One region of the Lysinibacillus sp. OL1 genome, then DNA from elsewhere that is predicted to be linked to it. Evidence: riboswitches for the same ligand, from Rfam matches in the RefSeq annotation. Region 1 holds a riboswitch; the other holds the start of a gene.

Region 1 (10,872 bases):
TTGTGCCAATATTTCATGGGAATTTATCTTTGCCTTTTTCTACCCACAAAATGACCTGCAACGCTATATTACGCTGATTTGGTTTGTATTGGATGTCTTTATTTTGATGCAATTTTTACGTTATGCGCCAAATGAATATCGAAAGATGCTATCAAAAAAGCTATTGTATTTCTCCTTTTTGATCACGTTAATCTTTAGCATGCTGATCATTTTAGGTATAGTCTATGAATTTCAAGATTTTGAAGGAAAGTACGTAGCATTCTTTCAAAATCTTATGATGTCAGGTCTATTTATTGCTTTACTCTTGCAAAGAGGGAATTTAGCTGGTCAATCCATGGGGATAGCAGTTTGTAAGATGGTGGGTACATTATTTGCAGCGGTAGGCTTTTATCTATACTTCCGCACACCTTTAATTACCGTTATTTCTGTAGCAACGCTCTTTTATGATTGGCTCTATATTCTCTTAATTTATCGATTACAGCGTAAGCAATTAGCAAAATAGGATATTTTGTGCAGCAATTGATCACTGAATCTATTAGTAATGTATGCCAATTACAAACATATTGCAACTTGATGACAATTCCAATGGGAAAGAATAGCGAGAGAAAGGGCTTTAACTAAACATATGGCGAGCTTGTCATACAATTGTAAAAATCCTTCCAAATATTTTGTGATGATTATGGCTCAAAAACTATTTACGATAATGGTAGAGCAATTAGGAAGGGTGATTAACATGTTTAAAAAAATAAAAAAAGTAGCACTAGCTTCAGTAGTAGCAACTTCATTATTAGTGCCAGTTGCGGCAATGGCCGCCGAATCCTATACAGTGACATCTGGTGATACGCTATGGAAAATAGCATTAAAAACAGAAACGGGTGTACAGGAATTAATTGATGCCAACCCACAACTCGCTAACCCAAATCAAATTTCTCCAGGTCAAAAAATTAATGTCCCTGTAAAAGAACAGGCAACAGTTGAACAAGAGGTTGTGAAACTTGTCAATGCAGAACGGGCAAAAGCAGGTCTTCCAGCATTGCAAGAAGATTGGGAGCTATCAAGGGTTGCTAAATATAAGTCGCAAGATATGCAGGATAAAAATTACTTTGACCACACAAGTCCAACGTATGGTACACCTTTTACCATGATGAAAAACTTCGGTATTACGTATAAATCTGCTGGTGAAAATATCGCGAAGGGCCAACGCTCCGCACAGGAAGTTGTAACGGCCTGGATGAACAGTGAAGGACACCGTGCCAATATCCTTAATAAAAGCTACACACATATTGGTGTAGGCTATGTACAGGAAGGTAATTACTGGACACAAATGTTTATTCAAAAATAAAAAAAGAAAGAGTATCTATTGGCTTTTGTGATAGCTAGTAGATGCTCTTTTTCGCGTTAAATTCTAAAGTATACCGTATTGGAAGCGTATATTACTTCTTCTAGAATTAATCCCCCTAAATCATTAAAAGGTTAATTAACTACAAGAATACACATCAAACTATCTTTAGATATGTCAGGCTAAGGATAATGTAGCCTGTTTTTGCTATCTTGACAAATAAAAATAACCAAAAAACAACACACTATGAGCAATAGACGAATAAGATGTCTCTGTAGTATGAAGATAGAGGTGGTGTTTATGGTTGAAAAAGAAGTGGTTAGCTACATGTTGCGTTATCTGTATGACGGGTCTCGTAGGTTGTGAAAAAACAGCAGTCCCTGATAACAAGCTAGAACAAAAAATTCAACAACGTGAGGAAATACAGCAACCTGTTACATATGAACAAGAACAAATGATTGATCCTATTGTAGAGGTTGTTGATCCAACTACGAGTAAGGTACTTAAAACAATATCTCCAAAGGAATTTGGCTTCGATACGGACCCACAAGCCTATCAAAAGCATATCGAACAATTAGCAAGGGAATGGGCGAGAGGAACGGACACATCAAATGGCTATGATCAGCGTATGATGCTTGATCGATTGGATGAAAACGGGCAAGTGATCAAGGGGAAGCCGCAAATCATTTTAAAGGAAAGTGAGCTAGTGGAGCGTATTATCGAAGCTTCTGCGACTGGCGGTCAGGTAGAAATGCCGCTCTATATAACAGAAAGTGGCTATTATTTTGAGGATCTTCCTTTATTAGAGGAAGTGGTTGTTGCATCTTATACAACTTATTTCAATCGTGCTGATTTAGGAAGAAATAAAAATATTGAGCTCTCTGCTAGAGCCATTCATAATGTGATTGTAGGCAGTGGCGATTATTTTTCTTTTAATACAATTGTGGGTCCAAGAGATGAGGCAAATGGCTATCAACCCGCACCTGAAATTATTAATAAGAAGGTAGTCATGGGAATTGGTGGTGGAATCTGTCAAACTTCTTCAACCTTGTTTAATGCAGTAGACCAAATTCCCGTCAAATATGTTGAGCGCCATCATCATTCGTTAGATGTAGGATATGTCCCAAAAGGAAGAGATGCTACGGTTTCTTATGATACGTTAGATTTTAGGTTTCAAAACTCAAATGATGTACCATTTTTAATTAAGGCAAGCTATGGAGAGAATTCTCTAACAATTGAAATTCGAACGGCAGAAAAATATGTAGAATTATTGAAAAAACCATAATGTTGTAAGGAGACACCACTGGACGTTGGTGTCTTTTTTCGGATCGCATGATATAGTTAAATTGATACAATTCAGAAAATTTTAGGGGGAAAAGACAATGCATCCTAAACTACAAGCAACGATTGATTCGATTGATTTATACCAAGCAACTTACCCAGAGGATGCTTGTGTCATCGTGGCAGATACGGAAAAAGTGCTTGCCTACAAACCAGGAAAAAAGGTTGACTTAAAAGTTGGGGTTGGTGACCCAGTACATAAATATCGAGGTACAGCAACAGAAATAGCGTTAAGTTCAGGAAAATTTGTGAAAGAGGAGCGTAGCGCAGAAGGTTTTGGTATGGCCTATATCGCCTCTGCCCAGCCTATTTTTGAAGGAGGACGTATTATTGGCGTAGTAAGTGCCATTATTTCGAACGAAAAAATGGATAGTATGCGTCTATTGGCAACTGAGCTTTCGAGTGCCGTAGAAGAAATGACAGCTACAAATGATGGATTAGCCACTGCCAGTAAGGATGTATCCAATCGTTTGGAAGAGCTATCTAATTTCGCGGAATCGATGACAGGCGATATTGAACAAATTAATGTGATTGTCCATTTAGTAAAAGATTTAGCTATGAAATCGAGAATTCTTGGTCTAAACGCATCGATAGAAGCAGCACGTTCAGGTGAGCATGGGCGTGGCTTTGCGGTGGTCGCTTCTGAAATACAAAAAATGTCCCAGAGTAGCACAGAAAGTGCTGATAGCATAACTGTGCAACTAGAAAATATTAAACAATCCATCGATCAGGTCAATGCATCAACAAATCAAATTGCTGCGTTTACACAGCAGTTTGCTGCGAGTATGCATGAATTAACAGATGCCTACAAAGGGGTTAATAGTACAGCAGAAAAGCTAATGCAAATTAGTGACATCAAAGGATAGGCATATAAAAAGGATAATAGACAAGTGCTATTATCCTTTTTCATGATTAAATGATCTCTAAAATTTCCTGCGGTGTTGAGACACTGTATTCAGGTTCGTCATTTTGCACGACTTCTTTGGCATCATAGCCCCATTCCACCCAAATAATTGGTATACCGGCTTTCTTACAAGCAACAATATCCCTTTGCTCGTCTCCAATGTATACGACGTTAGACGAGTCGACATTTGCTTCCTTTAAAAACTTTTTCATTACTTTGTCCTTACCAAAAATGCGGTTGGAGCAAAGTACATCTGCTACACAATGAATACCATTCATTTTAAGAAATTCTAAAATATTCTCTTTAGAGTTTGAGGAAATAATCAGGATTTTATAGCCTCTTTTATCAATCTCTATTAATAGTTCCTTCATTCCATCGAAAAGATGCACATCATTTAATGATTGACGATACAATTTATAAAATTGCGGTAAAATCATAGGTAACTTATACATTGGGAAGTCGAATAATTTACTGCGTTCTGAAATTGATAATTTTTTTAATGTATCAATTTCCTTCAATTCAATGCCTTTAAATTTATATTTTTGGGCTAAAGTATTCCATGCTGATGCAAACACAGCAGTAGAATTTGCAAGCGTCCCATCAAAATCAAAGATAATATGCTTCATTGCAAACTTTCTCCTTTTTCATCTCGTTGTATTGACGTTCTATGCTAAAAAATGTTACATGGAATGGGCAATCTAGTATTCTTGAAATAACAACCATTTTGAGCGTACGTAAACATCTTATGGTAAATATTATCAGAAAATACGGCGATTGCAATGAAAATGGTACAACAAAAGGAGGTGTCTTAAAAGTCCATTGAGACACCTCGGCTTTATTGTGTTTTATGATAGGTACTGGTAATTATTATAAAAGTTTTTCTGTTTTTTCGCGTGTTCGAATTAAATAAAAGGCATTGATGCAGGCGGCAATCGGAATAATCAATGCAATGCCGATTCCTGCACAAAAAATGGTTGTCATTTCGGCACTAAAAACCTTGGAGTTAACAATTTCCCCAATCGAATAGGAGAGGTCCTTGAACCAGATTAATAAGCTTAAATAGCCACCAAAGAAAGCAAAAAATAACGTATTAGTATCGGTTCCTAATATATCTCTTCCTATATTTAAGCCAGCTGCAAATAGTTTTTTTCTACTCATCGAAGGATTGCGATAAAAAATCTCATGCATAGAGGTAGCGATGGAAATGGCTACATCCATAATGGCACCTATCGTACTCATAATGATGACTGATGCACCTATCTGCACAAAATTAACACCGACGTAGAGAGAAAAGATGCTGATTTCTTCAGTTGATTCTTCGCCAAACCCTTGGATCATCGACTTTTCCGTTACAAAGGTAATAAAGAGTAGTAACACAACTATCGTTATCATCGTCGAGATAAAGGCTGTAATGGTTTTACTGTTTGTTTTATTGATATAGAAAAGACTAATACAGCTAATGACCGTACATGCAATAAACGTCAAGATGATAGGGCTATTTTTAGGGTTTGTCATTAAAAAAATGGTGACAAAGAGCACACCAAAGTTTAGGAATAAAGAAAGAAATGAGCGTATCCCCTGTCTACCGCCGACAAGTACCATTAACACGCATAATATAACTGCTAATAAGACGACAACATTCATCCTCGAACCCTCTTTCGATTAATGAAAAATATAGCGGTATACTGACTGATAGGAATCGTAAGGACAACACCAATACCCCCTGCTAAGGCACGGGCTAATTCTAAAGAAAGATTTAAGGACAATGTAAGCCCTAATGTGGAAGAATTTTTTAAATAGAGAATAATCATAGGTATGGAGCCGCAAAGGTAGGCAAAGAATAAGATACTTGTAATGGTACCCATAATATCTTTACCGATTTCATGTCCCGAAGATTTCAGAGCCTTGACAGAGATTGTAGGATCTTGCTCGTATAAAGCAAAAATCGAGGAAGCCATTGTAATAGAAACATCCATTACTGCCCCGAGTGAGCCAATAAATAAACCTGCCATAAAGACGGTACGATAGGGACGTGTTAAAAATTGCATTTCTTCATAACGAAGACCATTTTCACCTGTCAACCACATTACAATAGAGCTTATGATAAGCGCTATAACAGTGCCTAAAAGTGTGGACACGATGGCTACATATGTTTTTGTATGCAATCCACTAATAAGTAGTAGCGAAATAATCGTAAATAGCAGGGCGCAAATGCCGCTGACTAATAACAGGCTTACGCCCCCATGCTTCACATAAAGATCTAATGCGAATGATAGAATCACAGCATTGACACCCAAGCTAATGATAGAAAATAAGCCTTGTCTTTTACCTATAATAAGTAGGGCAAAAATAAAAATCCATGCAATTATTACCATGGTTTGATCTCGTTTTAAATCGAGAATGGTTCCTGTTAAAACTGATTGTGTTGTGCGATCATCTAGCGTGACAAAGATTTCATTGCCTACATGATATTCTTGATCAAAAGCACCAGATGAAGAATAGTCATTCGTCAAATGAATGAATTGCCCCTTATGCTGACCATTTTTGATAATGGCCATCATCTCCTGTGTAAACAAAAAATCCTCATTTTCATACATATCTGTCATCGGTTCGGATTCTATTACATCCACTTGCGTTATTTCTGCTATCGGTCGATCATAAAATTGTTCGTTATGACTTACGAAAACAATCGAAACCCCACAACAGAGTGCTAATAGGGCATAGAAAACAGCTTGTTTAAAAGGTATATTTTTTAAAAATGTCAAATTAATGACCTCCAAACGGCCTAGACTGAATAGTCACTTGTAAAGGAACGTTTTGTTGATTAAGAAGTTCCATAAACAGGTTAAATGACATCATTTTATTAACATCTTTTACATTTTTCAAGTCTCGTCAGAGCTGTTTAAAATTTATGCTTCGAAAAAAATTTAAAAAGAAGGATGGATAATATAATAAAATAGTGTTATCGTAAGACTAGCTAAATAAAAATATTCTTCGGGGTAGGGTGAAATTCCCGATCGGCGGTGATGAAGCAATTCAAAGTCCGTGAGCGCAAGCTGATTTGGTGCAAATCCAAAACCGACAGTTACAGTCTGGATGGGAGAAGGGTAAAAATGCGAACTTTTTAAATTGATTCTAATTTAGAAGGTTTATTTGACTATGCATTTACTACAAATCTTCCCAATCATCTTGTGGGAAGTTTTTTTATTTAGCACAATTGAATAGAAGATGTTCTTCGGGGTAGGGTGAAATTCCCAATCGGCGGTGATGAAGCAATTCAAAGTCCGTGAGCGCAAGCTGATTTGGTGCAAATCCAAAACCGACAGTGATAGTCTGGATGGGAGAAGAACGAATGAGATGACAGTCTATGAAAAATTTGTTTTCAAATAGGCTTATTTGTTGATGTCTTATACTCCCAAAACCCCTTTGATGTAAAGGGGTTTTTATTTTTTATTGCTAACGAGAGAAGGGAGAAGGATAAGACACAAAAACAGATGGATAAACTGTAAAAGTAAAGGATAGAAGTGCTAATAAAGTAGAGTAGGTGATGGAATGTTTACAGGACTTGTAGAGGATATTGGTATCATAAAAGCCGTGCAAAGCGATCGGGACAGTATGGAAATTACGGTTCAATCAGCTAAGATAACAGAGGATGTCAAGCTTGGTGACAGTATAGCGGTCAATGGAGTTTGTTTAACTGTGACAAATTTCACACAACAGCAGCTTACGATGGATGTTATGCCTGAAACAGTCAAAGCAACAAATCTACAGCAGCTGGCAATAGGTGATTCTGTTAATTTGGAGCGTGCCATGCCTGCTAATGGGCGATTTGGTGGCCATTTTGTTGCTGGTCATGTTGATGGAGTCGGCAAAATTTTGCGAAAACGTCCAGTAGCAAACGCCGTTTATATTGATATCGAATTGTCAGAGGAACTAACCAACTTCTGTATTCCAAAGGGTTCCATAACAATTGATGGCACAAGCTTAACCCTTTTTCATGTTGAAGCCAAGAGTGTCACAATTTCACTTATTCCTCATACTTACAAAGAAACCGTTTTAGGTATGAAGAGGGTTGGAGCAATCGTTAATATCGAAACCGATTTAGTTGGAAAATACATTATAGGGCAATTAAAAAAGGGGCAAACAACGCCAGCTATTACAAGAGATTATTTAGCACAACATGGTTTTTAAATCACAGAATAGGAGTTGATCATCGTGCTACATTCAATTGAAGAAGCCATAGAGGATTTAAGGCAGGGCAATATGATTGTGGTGGTTGATGATGAGGATCGAGAAAATGAAGGAGATCTTCTGGCACTCGCTGAATTCATCACACCAGCAACAATCAACTTTATGGCAACCAATGGTAGAGGTTTAATTTGTACGCCGATTTCACAGCAGCTTGCACAAAAGCTAGATTTATATCCAATGGTTCAGCACAATACAGATAACCATCAAACCGCATTTACGGTAAGTATCGATCATGTAGAAACAACGACAGGGATTAGCGCCTTTGAGCGTGCGCTAACGATACAAAGGATGGTAGAAAAGCAAGCTAAGCCAACTGATTTTCGTCGACCAGGCCATATTTTTCCGTTGATTGCGAAAGAGCAAGGCGTGCTGGAACGGAGAGGACACACGGAGGCCACTATTGATCTAGCGAAGCTTTGTCATAGCGTACCTGCAGGTGTTATTTGCGAAATTATGGGTGATGATGGGCACATGCTTCGGTTTGAAGAACTAACAAATTACGCTGCACATCATGGCTTAAAAATGATCTCGATAGAAGCATTGGTTGCTTATCGTCAACAATTATCCACTAATAAAACTAAAATTTCTATGTAAAAAGGAGAAGGAACAATGGGTCAAACATTTGAAGCACAATTAATTGGAACGGATTTGAAAATTGCAGTAGTAGTGGGTCGTTTTAATGAGTTTATTACTAGCAAATTATTGGATGGGGCAATGGATGGTTTAACTCGTCATGGGGTTAATTCTGCATCTATTGATGTTGCATGGGTGCCAGGAGCTTTTGAAGTTCCTTTTATAGCGAAACAACTGGCAGAAACCAAGAAATATGATGCTATTATTGGTTTAGGTACTGTTATTCGTGGCTCTACAACACACTATGACTATGTTTGTAATGAATCGGCAAAAGGCATTGCCAATGTGTCATTGTCAACGAATGTACCTGTTATTTTTGGAATTGTTACTACCGAAAATATTGAACAGGCAATTGAACGTGCAGGAACGAAATCTGGTAATAAAGGCTATGATGCTGCAATGTCTGCAATTGAGATGGCAAATCTAAAGAAAATGATTGGATCAGGACAATTTGAATAGTCGTCACAACATTTGTTTCTTTGAATATTTTGAACAACCATGGGAAAAATATGCTTAAGTGTATTTATTGAAGGTGATTGTTTCATAAATGTACTAATCTTGAGCTGGCTCAGTAGGAGATGAGAAGTATTTCATCAATGGAACAAATTAATTTGAAAATGTTGAAATCACTATTTCAACGCTCTGCTGATGTGATTTTCCAACAATATAATTTTCAGCAATATACAGTACATTTGATTACTTGTGATGCAATGGTCAATGAGCAAATACTTCAAACTGTGGTTGTTCAACGTGTTCAATCTTTGTTATGCAATGTCACGGAGGACATGCTAGAGGAAGAAATTGAACAGCATTTACACATTCCCTATTTACAAAAGATTTTATCGAAAGAGGATGCGGTAACTAGGGTCTATAAAGGCCATGTTTTACTGTATTTTGAAGAAAATCAATTACTTTATTCTAGTGATATTTCAAAAAGACCCAATCGAGAGCCTGGGGAAACAACATTAGAACTAGTAGTAAAGGGACCTAGAGATGACTTTATTGAAGATGTTTTTATTAATATTGCTTTATTAAGAAAGCGATTACCGACTAATTCTTTTAGTATAGAGACATTAGAAATTGGTAAGCGTTCTAAAACAACCGTAGCCATACTATATATGGAAGACATTGTGAATTTAAATATGCTGGAACAAATTCGACTTCAATTACAAAAAATTGATACGGATATTGTTATCAATGGCGACTTATTAATGGAAAAAATTGAAAAGACAGCGACAATTCTTCCAAGACATGATTATACAGGAAGACCTGATTTTGCTATGCAGGCCTTAATTAGAGGAAGAATACTCTTAATGATTGATGGTGTGTCCTATGCCATAATTACACCTGCGAATATTATGTTGCTCTTTAAATCAGCAGAGGATAATGAGTACCCACTCATTGTTAGCTCGATGGAACGATTACTCAGAATTGTCGGGATATTAATAAGTATGCTACTGCCAGGTTTTTGGCTTGCATTGACGACATATCATCAAGAACAGCTTCCATTTTTACTACTGGCAACGGTTGTCGAATCGAGAACGGGATTGCCTTTCCCAACCATTCTAGAAATTTTAATGATGCTATTTATGTTTGAATTGTTTCGTGAAGCCAACTTACGTCTTCCGAGTGCCGTCAGTGGCTCCGTTAGTGTGGTAGGAGGACTAATTATTGGGGATGCAGCGATTAAAGCAGGTGTTACAAGCCCCTCAATGATTGTTGTGATTGCCATTTCTAGTATCGCTGCATTTACATTGGTCAATCAATCCTTTGTGACGGCTATGAGTATTTTTCGATTAATCATTATTATGGCTTCGGCATTTTTTGGTTTATTTGGTTTTTTTATATCCGTGTTTTTCATCCTTTTATACACTGCGAATATGAGAGTCTTGGGAGTGCCGTACGTAAACTTTAGTGCCGATTTTGAAAAGGGCAATATACGTAAGTCCCTATTGCGACTATCTCCAAAGGGCTATAGTAAACGACCTACCTTTCTAAAGCCGCAAGATCAAACACGGACTTCAAGTAAAAAATAAGCATATTGTGATGAGATCAGGTATTGTTGATACCTGATCTTTTTTTGTTACCTTTGCTTTAGTGGTTTTTTTAATTTTCCATTTAAATAGGAAATGAGACATAAAAAGTTATTACTTATCTTTTTAGTTTACTTTCTTGTCAAGGATTATTAAACTATTTGTTACAGTGTGTAATTTTGGGTATGAATAAAATAAAAATTGATTTTGTGTTTTAATTTATGTAGGATATACAAGCAATGTTTGCTTTACAAACAAAAAATAGAGTTAATTATAATATAATAATATTCTAGAATATTTATAGATGAGGAAGTACCGTTTTTTATGAAAAATAGAAAAATAAAACTAATATTAATTCTATCAACGATTTT
Region 2 (10,872 bases), 240 kb from region 1:
TGGTCGTCCTTTAACCGAAGAAGAAAAACAAAATAAAGTTGTTGATATGCGCTATGATGGTATGGCCATTCGCTCCAAAACATATAACAAATCATTTGTTGATAAAATATGGAATTTCTTCTCAAGTGTTAAAGTTGGTATATCCTTAATTATTATCACATTAATTGCTGCTTCAGTCGGAACATTACTACCGCAAGAGTTTTACGTAAAAGCTTCTGATATGGAGAAGGGGGCTTATTACGCAGACGTATATGGTACATTCGGTAAAATCTATTATACGTTGGGGCTTTCGGATTTATATAGCTCATGGTGGTTCCAGATTTTAGTTGGTATGCTAGCAGTTTCAATTATAGTGGCAAGTCTTGACCGAGGCATTCCACTTTATAAATCATTAAAGAATCAACGTGTTAAAAGACATGAAAGCTTTATGAAGCGTCAGCGCATTGTTGCAGAAGGACAAGTGTCAGCGAGTGCGGAGGAAACGCTTGATAAAGTGGCTCAAAAAATGACTGAGATGAAGTATTCTGTTCGTCGAGATGGTAGCGCTCTCTTAGCTGAAAAAGGACGCTTTTCTCGTTACGGTCCGTACATAAACCATGTAGGTCTCATCATTTTTTTAGGTGGGGTCATGCTACGTCTAGTTCCAGGCTTCTATGTTGATGAATCGATATGGGTGCGTGAAGGTGAAACACGAGCTATCACTGGAATGGAAGGCTATTTCATTGAAAACCGTGACTTTATTTTAGAAACACATGATAATACACCTCAAGGTGAGCAAGTTAAACAGGGTGTGAATGTAGTGGCAAAAAACTTCCAGACCGATATTACACTTTACAAGCAACCTGAAGACGCATTACCTGGGGATACGGAAAATCTAGAAAAAGTAAAAGACTATTCTATTCGTGTAAACCATCCTTTGAAAGAAGATGGCTTTGCCCTTTACCAGATGGATTATCGTCTAAATGAATTAAAACAGATGAACTTTGAATTAATTAATAAGACGACAGAGAAATCATTAGGTAAGGTAGAGATTGATTTAACAAATCCTAAAAAAGAGTATGATTTAGGGAATGGTTCATCCGTTCAAATTCTTGTCTATACACCTGATTTTGATGGATTTGAAAATGGGGAACCTCAGACTAAAACGTCTATTCCAAATAATCCTGCATTTTTATTTAAAATGACTACACCAGAAACTCCTGAAGGAGAAGTAAGCTTTGTTGAAATTATGCAGCCTCCTTTAGAACCACTGGGTGAAAATAAATACAGAATGAAATTTGCTAGTGCAGAGATGCGTGATATGTCAGGTATTACGGTGCGAAAAGATAGTACCATCCCTATTCTGTTTGTTGGTGGGGTCATCTTTATGATCGGTGTTGCCATTGGCTCTTACTGGAATCATCGTCGTTTATGGCTTCAAGTGGAGCCAGACGGCCGTGTGTTAATGGCTGCCCATGTCAACAAAAATATGTTCAGCATGAAAAAGGATTTAGATGCTGTTACAACATTTGCTGCATTGCCTCCGTATAAAGATCAGTTAGAGAAAGATGAGGCTAGCGAAGAGTCCACTACTGGTGGCATTAAAGAAAAGGAAGGTGACAACACCTTATGAGTTTGATTGACTTAAGTGGAAACTTACTATTTGTAGCGTTTATTGCTTATCTAGTTGCGACATTATTATTTGGTGGTTCAATTAAGCAAGGTAATGCTACTGGTAAAAATACTGGCAAATGGGGCAAGCTTGCCATTGTGGTTACTATAATTGGTTTCCTATCACAGCTTGGCTATTTTATTACGCGTTGGATATATACAGGACATGCGCCAGTAAGTAATATGTTCGAATTTACAACTGCCTTTGGTATGTTCATTGTCGGCGCGTTTATCTTAATTTATTTTATTTATCGTTTGACGGCACTTGGATTAGTGGCATTGCCTGTTGCGCTTTTGATTATTGCTTATGCAGCAATGTTCCCGAAAGAAGTAAGTCCTTTAGTGCCTTCATTACAAAGTCATTGGTTAACAATTCACGTTATTACAGCAGCATTAGGGCAATCTATTTTAGCCATTAGTGCTGTGGCAGGACTTATTTACTTATTAAAAGTAGTAGATTTAACAAAGCCCTCTAAACAACGTTTTTGGTTAGAAGCCGTTATGTACTGTCTTGTAGTCGTTGTTGGATTTGTCGCGGTAACATCTACATTTAGTGCGATGGATTACGAGTCTAGCTATAATTATGTGGATAAAGAAGGAACTACTCGTAAAATTATTTACAATTTACCTCCAGTATTCGGTATGAATGAATATGAAGTGATAGAAGAACATGGCATGTCGCCATTAGTAGAAATGCCAGCGTTAATTAATGCAAAAAAATTAACAACCGTTGTTTGGTCATTACTGGTAGGATCTGTGTTGTATTTATTAATTCGTTTAATTGCTCGCCGTCGAATTAGTGCCATTTTCCAACCACTTGTTAAACGTGTCAATTTACAATTACTTGATGAAATTGGTTATCGTTCAGTGCTGATTGGTTTCCCTGTATTCTCCCTTGGTGCTTTAATCTTTGCGATGATTTGGGCACAAATTGCTTGGAGTCGTTTCTGGGGTTGGGATCCAAAAGAAGTATGGGCTCTTATTACATGGTTATTCTATGCAGCATTCCTGCATTTACGTCTATCAAAAGGCTGGGAAGGTCGAAAATCTGCTTGGTTAGCACTAATTGGTTTTGGGATTATTTTATTCAACCTAATTGCTGTTAACTTAATTCTTGCAGGTTTACACTCCTACGCGTAACCTGTGAAGCAACAAGCCTTTTCGCTGTAGCGAAGAGGCTTTCTTTTCTTTTCAATATGTGTCACACCATGTACAATAGAAGTTAGAGAAAGATGGAAGAGAGGGATCGTGAAAGTGTCAGAAAATATTTCAGTATTAGTAGTAGATGACGAGGATCGTATTCGCCGCTTATTAAAAATGTATCTTGAGCGAGAAGGATACCTTGTTGACGAGGCCGAAAATGGAGAACAAGCGATCGAGAAATCTTTAGAAAAAGAATATCACTGTATTTTACTTGATATTATGATGCCTGAAAAAGATGGGCTAGAGGTGTGTGCAGAAATTCGAGAGCGCGCAGCAACACCTATTATTTTATTAACTGCTAAAGGCGAAGAAGCGAACCGTGTACAAGGCTTTGAGCTTGGTGCAGATGACTATATCGTTAAACCATTTAGTCCTCGTGAGGTTGTGTTACGTGTGAAGGCTATTCTACGTCGTTCACAGGCTTTCTCACCAACGACTAATGCATCTTCTTCAAAAGATTTAGTGGTGTTCCAACACTTAATGATTGATCATGATGCACACCGTGTGACTGCAGAGGGCATTGAGGTTAATTTAACACCGAAAGAGTATGAATTGCTGTACTTTTTAGCGAAATCGCCAGACAAAGTATTTGACCGTGAACAACTACTAAAAGAGGTATGGCATTATGACTTCTTTGGTGATTTACGTACAGTGGATACACATGTAAAACGTTTACGTGAAAAACTCAACCGAGTTTCTGAAAACGCTGCTAAAATGATTGTGACGGTTTGGGGCGTTGGATACAAATTTGAGGTTGTCAATGAATAGAATATGGAATAGTGTTGTCGGGAAGCTATGGGTAACCATATTGCTTCTCGTTTCATTTGTATTATTTGTTTTCACGGTATTAATGCTGGAATTTCTTCAAAATTACCATATGCAGCAAGCAGAAATTTCATTGCGACAAACAGCAGCAACAGTAGCAAGTATAGTAGATGACAATGAAACAGCCGAATCTACCTCGGAATTATTAAAAGATATTTTACCTACAGGGACCAATGCATTGATCGCTATCAGTCATGTTGAAGTGTCCTTTGCGATGCAAGAGGGTGTCAACAAAAAAGAAATACAAGATACTATTTTAGCCAATAAATCTTTTCATGAAGTGTTTCAATCAGATGAACCGATTATTAAAGAAATGATGATGCCTTCTTCAACTGATCAAGAAAAGATGGAATCTTATGTCGTACTTGGTTTTCCCCTAAATGTTGAAAATGCAGTACATGGAGCTGTCTTCATCTACCAAAGCCCAGATGCGTTACATAAAACGTCTAAGGAAACAACGAAAATTGTCTTTTTAGCAGCCTTCATTGCATTTGTGTTGACGACATTCTTCGCATTCTTCCTTTCTTCACGGATAACTTCGCCATTAAGAAAAATGCGTGAATTAGCTTTTGAAATTGCAAAAGGGAATTTTGAAGCGAAAATGCCCACTACTCAAAATGATGAAATTGGTCAGCTTGCCGTTGCCTTCAACCAAATGGGCCGTCAATTAAAGCATAATTTAGAGGTTATCAATCAAGAAAACGAACAGCTTTCTAATATTTTGACATCTATGACAGATGCAGTGATAACATTTAATCGGGATCGTACAATATTATTAAGTAATCCACCAGCTGAACGTCTAATGCAAAAATGGTTTGTGAATAAAGGCTCACAAAGTGCAAAACCTATTCCGCCAGAGCTGTATCATATGCTTGATCATGTACTGATGTTTGAGGATAAACTAGAAGAGGAAATTGAAATGGATGGCAGCTATTATACATTTACTATTAGTCCTCTATATAGTGGTGAAATGATACGTGGCGCTGTGGCTGTTATTCGTGATATGACTGAACAGCATCGCTTGGAAAAACTAAGATCCGATTTTATTGCCAATGTCTCTCATGAGCTTCGAACACCGATTGCCATGCTTCAAGGTTACTCGGAAGCATTAATGGATGATGATTTTATTCAGGATCAGGAAGAGCGAAATGAGATTACCAAAATTATTTATGATGAATCGAAGCGAATGGGTCGCCTTGTGACAGATCTATTAGATTTGGCACGCATGGAATCAGGGCATATGACGCTTTATAAAGATGAATTACCAATTAATTCTACATTCGAACGTATTACACAAAAGTTTGCACAGGTAGCAAAAGAAAAGCATGTTCGTCTGTTGTTTGAAAGTGAATTTAATGACGAGGCCATGATTAATATAGATGAGGATCGCATTGAACAAGTGCTTACAAATTTAGTCGACAATGCCCTGAGACATACAGATGAAGGGTCTGTAACTGTGAAAATAGAGCAGGAGCCGACATTTGCTAAAATATCTGTTCAAGATACAGGACATGGCATTCCTCAAGAGGACTTACCCTATGTCTTTGAACGTTTTTATAAAGCCGATAAGGCACGTACTCGTTCCAAGGGTGGAACTGGTCTTGGCTTAGCCATTGCTAGAAATATTGTGAAGGCTCACTCAGGTAATATAATGGTAGACAGTGTGTTGAAAGAGGGTACGACCTTCACGTTTTATTTACCGTTCGATTAATAACAAGTATTGCTATTAATTGGCTGTAACTTCTATGAATGTAAGACGACAAATATTATAGAACGGGGGTGGAGTGCTTTGAATGACTCCGTGTTCCATCGACTATACGATGCATATCACCAAGACGTGTTTCAGTTTTTAATATATTTAGTAAAAAACCGTACACTTGCCGAAGATTTAGCACATGAAGTTTATGTACGAGTGTTGCGCTCATACGATCAATTTGCAGGCAATAGTAGTGAGAAAACTTGGCTATTTGCTATTGCTAAAAATGTAGCGATTGATCATTTTAGAAAGCAAGCTGTACGTCAAAAGCATTCACATGATTTCTTTGACTGGGAAACGGAACAGCTCCATTCAACCACACCATCACCGGAAGATATGCTACAGGCCAGTGATGAATTTATGCAGGTAGAATCAGCACTTGAAAACTGTACAGGCGACCAAAAAATGGTCATTATTATGCGCTATTTTCAAGATTTATCGATTGCAGAAACAGCGCAAATACTAGATTGGACAGAAGCTAAGGTAAAAACGACCCAGCATCGAGCCATTAAATTTTTAAGGCAACAGCTACAGCCGATTAGAGAACAGGAGGCGAAACGGCAATGACGTATAAGCCATTTGATGATGAACAGCTTGAACATGTCTTGAACAATGCCCCTAAGCTTTCTGACCGCCGTTCAAAAGAAGAAATATTAAATCGGTTAATGGCAGATGCTCGCTTGCAGGATAATAGTCACCTTCAAGAAGCGATACAACAACCCATAGAGAATGAAGAAGCACAACAAGAAAGTAAACCTTTAATTCAAGATGAACGACCATCACGATTTAAGTTCCGTAAAATGCCGATTTTTACGAGTGTAGCAGCAGTTTTCGCGATAACGGTACTCGTTGGCTTCATGTTGATGAATAATGACGCTAGCCAAAAAGATTTAGCTAGTACGCCAGAAACGGCTAATTACTCTACGTTACAGGAAGATCGTTCTGCCAAAGAAGCAGCTACCCAGGATGAGGCACTTCAATCCAGTATTGTATCGGAGCATGAGCGTATGTTATCTTTACGGTCATCTGTCTATGAGGAAGATGTGAAAGATGCTGTCGTATTTCGTATTGGTTTGGCAGGACGCGATGCAGAAAGTGTTCCAATGACATATGTGATACCAAATGAGCGTGTAGCAACTGATTTTGGAACAGAAAAACCTTCTACCTTACAGATGTATGAAAAATATGCTCCTCAAATAGATGAAGAAGCCAAAGGGTTTACGGATTATCATCCATTTAAAGGTGAACTGAAGGAGAAGGAAGACAAGCTTGTCCACGTTTTACCAAAGGACAATGACTATGATATTGCATCAGCTACCGTTAATGAGTACAAAGGGACTTTAGAGGATACCTTCTCGGATTCTGAATATACGGAAGTTGAGATTCAAAATGAAGATGGCACACCTTATGAGTTTTCTCAAGAGGGTGAGCCAAGTCAAGCCATGTCATTAACAAACGCCAAGCATTTTAATTATTACTTATACCAAGATGAGAATGGGGCAGAATATCTGTCACCAGATTTCCGTCAAACATTTGCTAATGTTACAGAAGCACTTACACTAATGAAAAACAAAAATGATGATGTTTATGTAACAGTGGTTCCTGAAAACGTAACATATACCGTGAAAGAGGAAGCGGAAGGTGTAGTCGTAACATTCGACATTCCCTTAGATTTAGCATCGATGGAGCCAATTCGCGCTACCCAATTGATTGAAGCGATGATGTTAACTGCTGCTAGCTTTGACCAACAATTACGCTTAGATAATGTGGTCCAAGAAAGTTGGGAAGGATTCGATTTAAAAAATTATTTGCCAAAGCCTGTGGGGCCAAATAAACAATATATGCCTTAGGCAGAATCAAAAATGGAGCATTCCTGTAACATGGAATGCTCCATTTTTACAATACATACAAATCTAATCGGATTTTTTTAAGCAGAACTGTTTACTTTTTCTTGATAATTAATTATAGTAAGGTTGTAGTATAAAATAATATGATTCATCTTCGGGGCAGGGTGAAAATCCCGACCGGCGGTAATAGAGTGGTGAACCGTTAATGTTTCCATTAACTCGAATGGTTTATGCTTCGCTCTTCAGCCCGCGACCTGTGCAAATTTATTTGCATGGCTGACTTGGTGTGATTCCGAGGCCGACAGTTAAAGTCTGGATGGGAGAAGATGGAGGTACGATCGTCATTCATTGTTATGAAATAAACTATAAACGAGCGCTTTTTTGTATGGCTTTTTAAACGGTGCTCAAAAATAGTTTAAATTGACGCTTATTCGTCATGCCTTTCTCCCTTGTGCTCTTCATGCATAAGGGTTTTTTGTGCTAACATTGAAAGATCGTCACCTTTCTTCTTGCGAGATTGAATCAGCAAAGAGGAGAGAGTTTTCTATGAAGAAAAATGTTAAACTTCAATCGTTTATTACGATTGGCATGCTGAGCAGTATTTCGTTTTTATTAATGCTTTTTAATTTTCCAATTCCACCATTTCCAGCATTCTTGGAAGTCGACTTTAGTGATATGCCTGCATTAATAGCAGCCATCACAATGGGGCCTGTAGCTGGTATTTTAGTAGAATTATTTAAAAATGTATTGGATTGGATTTTCTCTGGAACGCCAACAGGTGTGCCAGTAGGTCATATTGCCAACTTTGCAACAGGTATTTTATTTATTTTGCCAGTAAGCCTTATTTTTAATCGCTTTAAAACAATTGCTGGTCTTGTTGGAGGTTTAGCGACAGGAACAGTCGTAATGGCAGTAGGCATGAGTATTTTAAACTACGCTGTATTTTTACCGATGTACACATACTTCTTAGGAATGGAACCTGTTGTAGGTGACTCACTTTATAAAATGATTATCGCTGGGATTTTACCATTTAACATTGTAAAAGGTATTTTATTAACGGCTATTATGGCGTTTTTATTTACTACTATGCGCAAGTGGATCGACCGCCAGCGTTCTATCTATATAACAAAATAATTTTTACTAACCTCGGGTGAACATACCTGAGGTTTTTTGTTGGAAGGAATGATGGATAGAGAAAGGTGTGAAGAATAATAAATATAGAAAAAAGTAATAGGGTAAAACAGCTAACTAGTACTTTATAAGTATAATCTAGTCGAAAGCTATATTTTCATGTAAAATAGAGAAGAGTTTAGAATGTTTGAGGAGTTTGAAGAGATGAGTGGAAAAAAAGGACAGTGGTCTAGTAAATTAGGTTTTATTTTAGCATCAGCTGGTGCGGCGATCGGACTAGGAGCAATTTGGAAACTTCCCTATGTAACGGGACAAAGTGGTGGAGGAGCATTTTTCCTTATCTTTGTGTTATTTACCTTGTTAATAGGACTACCAATGTTATTGTCCGAGTATGTGTTAGGACGTGGTACACAATCCGAGGCTGTAACAGCGTATAAAAAAATTGCCCCAACTAAGCCAGGCTGGGCTTGGATTGGTCGAATGGGCGTGCTAGGCTGTTTTTTATTATTAACTTTTTATAGCGTAGTCGGAGGTTGGATCTTTATTTATAGCGGGCTAGGTGTAGCTGGCGCGGTAATTGATCCAGCAGTAGATCCAGCTGAATTATTTGGAAAAATTATAGGCACGCCATGGATTACACTAGTTGGTCTAGTGTTGTTTACATTAGCCAACGTACTTGTGATTTCATTAGGTGTACAAAATGGGATTGAAAAAGCCAATAAATGGATGATGCCGTTACTTTTCATAATGTTCATTGTCCTTGTTGTGCGTGCTGTTACATTAGATGGGGCAATGGAAGGGGTAAAATTCTTCTTATGGCCTGATTTCTCGAATATTACGGGTAAGGCATTATTAGAAGCCCTCGGGCAATCGTTCTTTGGGTTAGCAGTTGGCTTTTCTTGTCTAGTTACATATAGCTCTTATCTAAAAAAAGATGTCAGTCTTCCGAATTCAGCAGGTTCTGTAGTGTTGTTAACCGTGCTCGTTTCATTTTTAGCAGGTTTAGCGATTTTCCCTGTTGTGTTCGCCTTTGATTTAGAGCCAGCAGCGGGTCCAGGTTTGCTATTTATGGTACTACCAACAGCATTTAGTCAAATGCCATTCGGTGAAGTGTTTTTAGCCATGTTTTTATTGCTATTTTTATTTGCTACATTAACGTCATCATTTAGTTTATATGAGATTATCGTCGCAGCATTTATGGAGCATAGTCAGAAATCCCGTCCCATGTGGACACTTATACTTGGTATAGTCGTATTTATTGCAGCTATTCCAGCAGCGCTTTCTTCGAGTGTTTTATCGGATATAATGATTTTCGAGAAAAGTATCTTTGATGCAACCGATTTTTTAGTGTCGAATATCATGCTTCCGCTAGGGAATTTATTCATTGCTATTTTTATTGCCTATGTAGTAGATAAAGAATTTGTGAAGAGAGAATTGCTAACGGGTAGTCAAATGGGACAAGGGTATTATTCGACATATCGTATGTTAATGCTAGTTGTTGTACCGTTTATCATTCTAGTTGTGTTTGTTAATATGCTACTGCAGTATTAAAGAAAAAGAAAAGGGTGTATTCCATAATAGGAAATACACCTTTTCTTAGTGTTACAAAACAAAACAAAACAGTCAATTGAAAGGTAGAAATGGATTTCTGTTGCTGGCTGCATGCTTTTCTATGGACGAGCGCCGAACTGCTTCCGCTCCATGTAGGGGCTCGCCTGTCTAGTTATCCCATGGAAGTCAAATACCTTCCACTTCAATCCAAAAAACTAATCTTTTTAGCGAAGGTTTTATAAAGTATAAGAGTTCATTACTCTTTATGAAGAGGTGTTGTCACTCAGCACTTCACTTCACTTCACCACATTGAAAATAAGAGCCTATCTCCTCTAAGAATACAGATAATGGGTAGATTTGATCGCTATGCTACTATGAGGTAAAGCCTGCTTTGTAGAATGGTTGATAGCGTCACTCCTATGGGATTTAACGGCTCATCGGACGCCCTCCTGGAAAGGACGCTGGCAGAACGGAAATCAACCTCTCGCCTTGTAAAGTTACTATTTCTACCGTTGACATCTTCTTTTTTAACAACATAAAAAGGTGTATTCCGTTAATAGGAATACACCTTTTATTATGCTTATAGAGATTAATAATCGTTAAGTGATAGTTCACCTAGCCAATCTTCTTTAATAATCTTCCTTGCTTGTTCTTCACTTTCGGCAATAGGGAATACTTTATCAACCTGTGAAATAGCGAATAAGTTGCGAATGAAATCATCGACGACAATAATGGCGATTTTCTTATCTTTTACAGACACCTTCTTAGCAAAATTAACGATCATCCCGAATCCAGTACTATCAATATTTGTTACCCTTTGCATATCGATAATGTATCCGTGTTTTGTGTCTAAGCTAAGTGTTTGCAGCTCTGACTTTATTTCTTCAATCATCCCGTATTCTAAATCGC

The links. Region 1 has a riboswitch for FMN ahead of ribE (riboflavin synthase). Riboswitches for the same ligand answer to the same signal wherever they lie in the genome.
Region 2: another riboswitch for FMN. It lies ahead of EW028_RS00460 (ECF transporter S component); the one in region 1 lies ahead of ribE (riboflavin synthase).

What each region holds. Positions count from the first base shown of each region.
Region 1 covers NZ_SJDS01000001.1:320,031-330,902, forward strand. The annotation lists gene EW028_RS01650 (transmembrane-type terpene cyclase) at 1-502, shown strand, start outside; gene EW028_RS01655 (CAP domain-containing protein) at 734-1,342, shown strand; gene EW028_RS01660 (VanW family protein) at 1,644-2,624, shown strand; gene EW028_RS01665 (methyl-accepting chemotaxis protein) at 2,722-3,546, shown strand; gene EW028_RS01670 (HAD-IA family hydrolase) at 3,593-4,210, opposite strand; gene EW028_RS01675 (YibE/F family protein) at 4,452-5,228, opposite strand; gene EW028_RS01680 (YibE/F family protein) at 5,225-6,349, opposite strand; FMN riboswitch at 6,571-6,696, shown strand; FMN riboswitch at 6,812-6,937, shown strand; gene ribE (riboflavin synthase) at 7,137-7,775, shown strand; gene ribB (3,4-dihydroxy-2-butanone-4-phosphate synthase) at 7,800-8,429, shown strand; gene ribH (6,7-dimethyl-8-ribityllumazine synthase) at 8,445-8,927, shown strand; gene EW028_RS01700 (spore germination protein) at 9,065-10,504, shown strand; gene EW028_RS01705 (ATP-binding protein) at 10,826-10,872, shown strand, end outside.
Region 2 covers NZ_SJDS01000001.1:76,790-87,661, forward strand. The annotation lists gene resB (cytochrome c biogenesis protein ResB) at 1-1,612, shown strand, start outside; gene ccsB (c-type cytochrome biogenesis protein CcsB) at 1,609-2,790, shown strand; gene EW028_RS00440 (response regulator transcription factor) at 2,905-3,621, shown strand; gene EW028_RS00445 (ATP-binding protein) at 3,614-5,389, shown strand; gene sigX (RNA polymerase sigma factor SigX) at 5,468-6,001, shown strand; gene EW028_RS00455 (RNA polymerase subunit sigma) at 5,998-7,284, shown strand; FMN riboswitch at 7,428-7,613, shown strand; gene EW028_RS00460 (ECF transporter S component) at 7,828-8,415, shown strand; gene EW028_RS00465 (sodium-dependent transporter) at 8,617-9,963, shown strand; gene EW028_RS00470 (STAS domain-containing protein) at 10,553-10,872, opposite strand, start outside.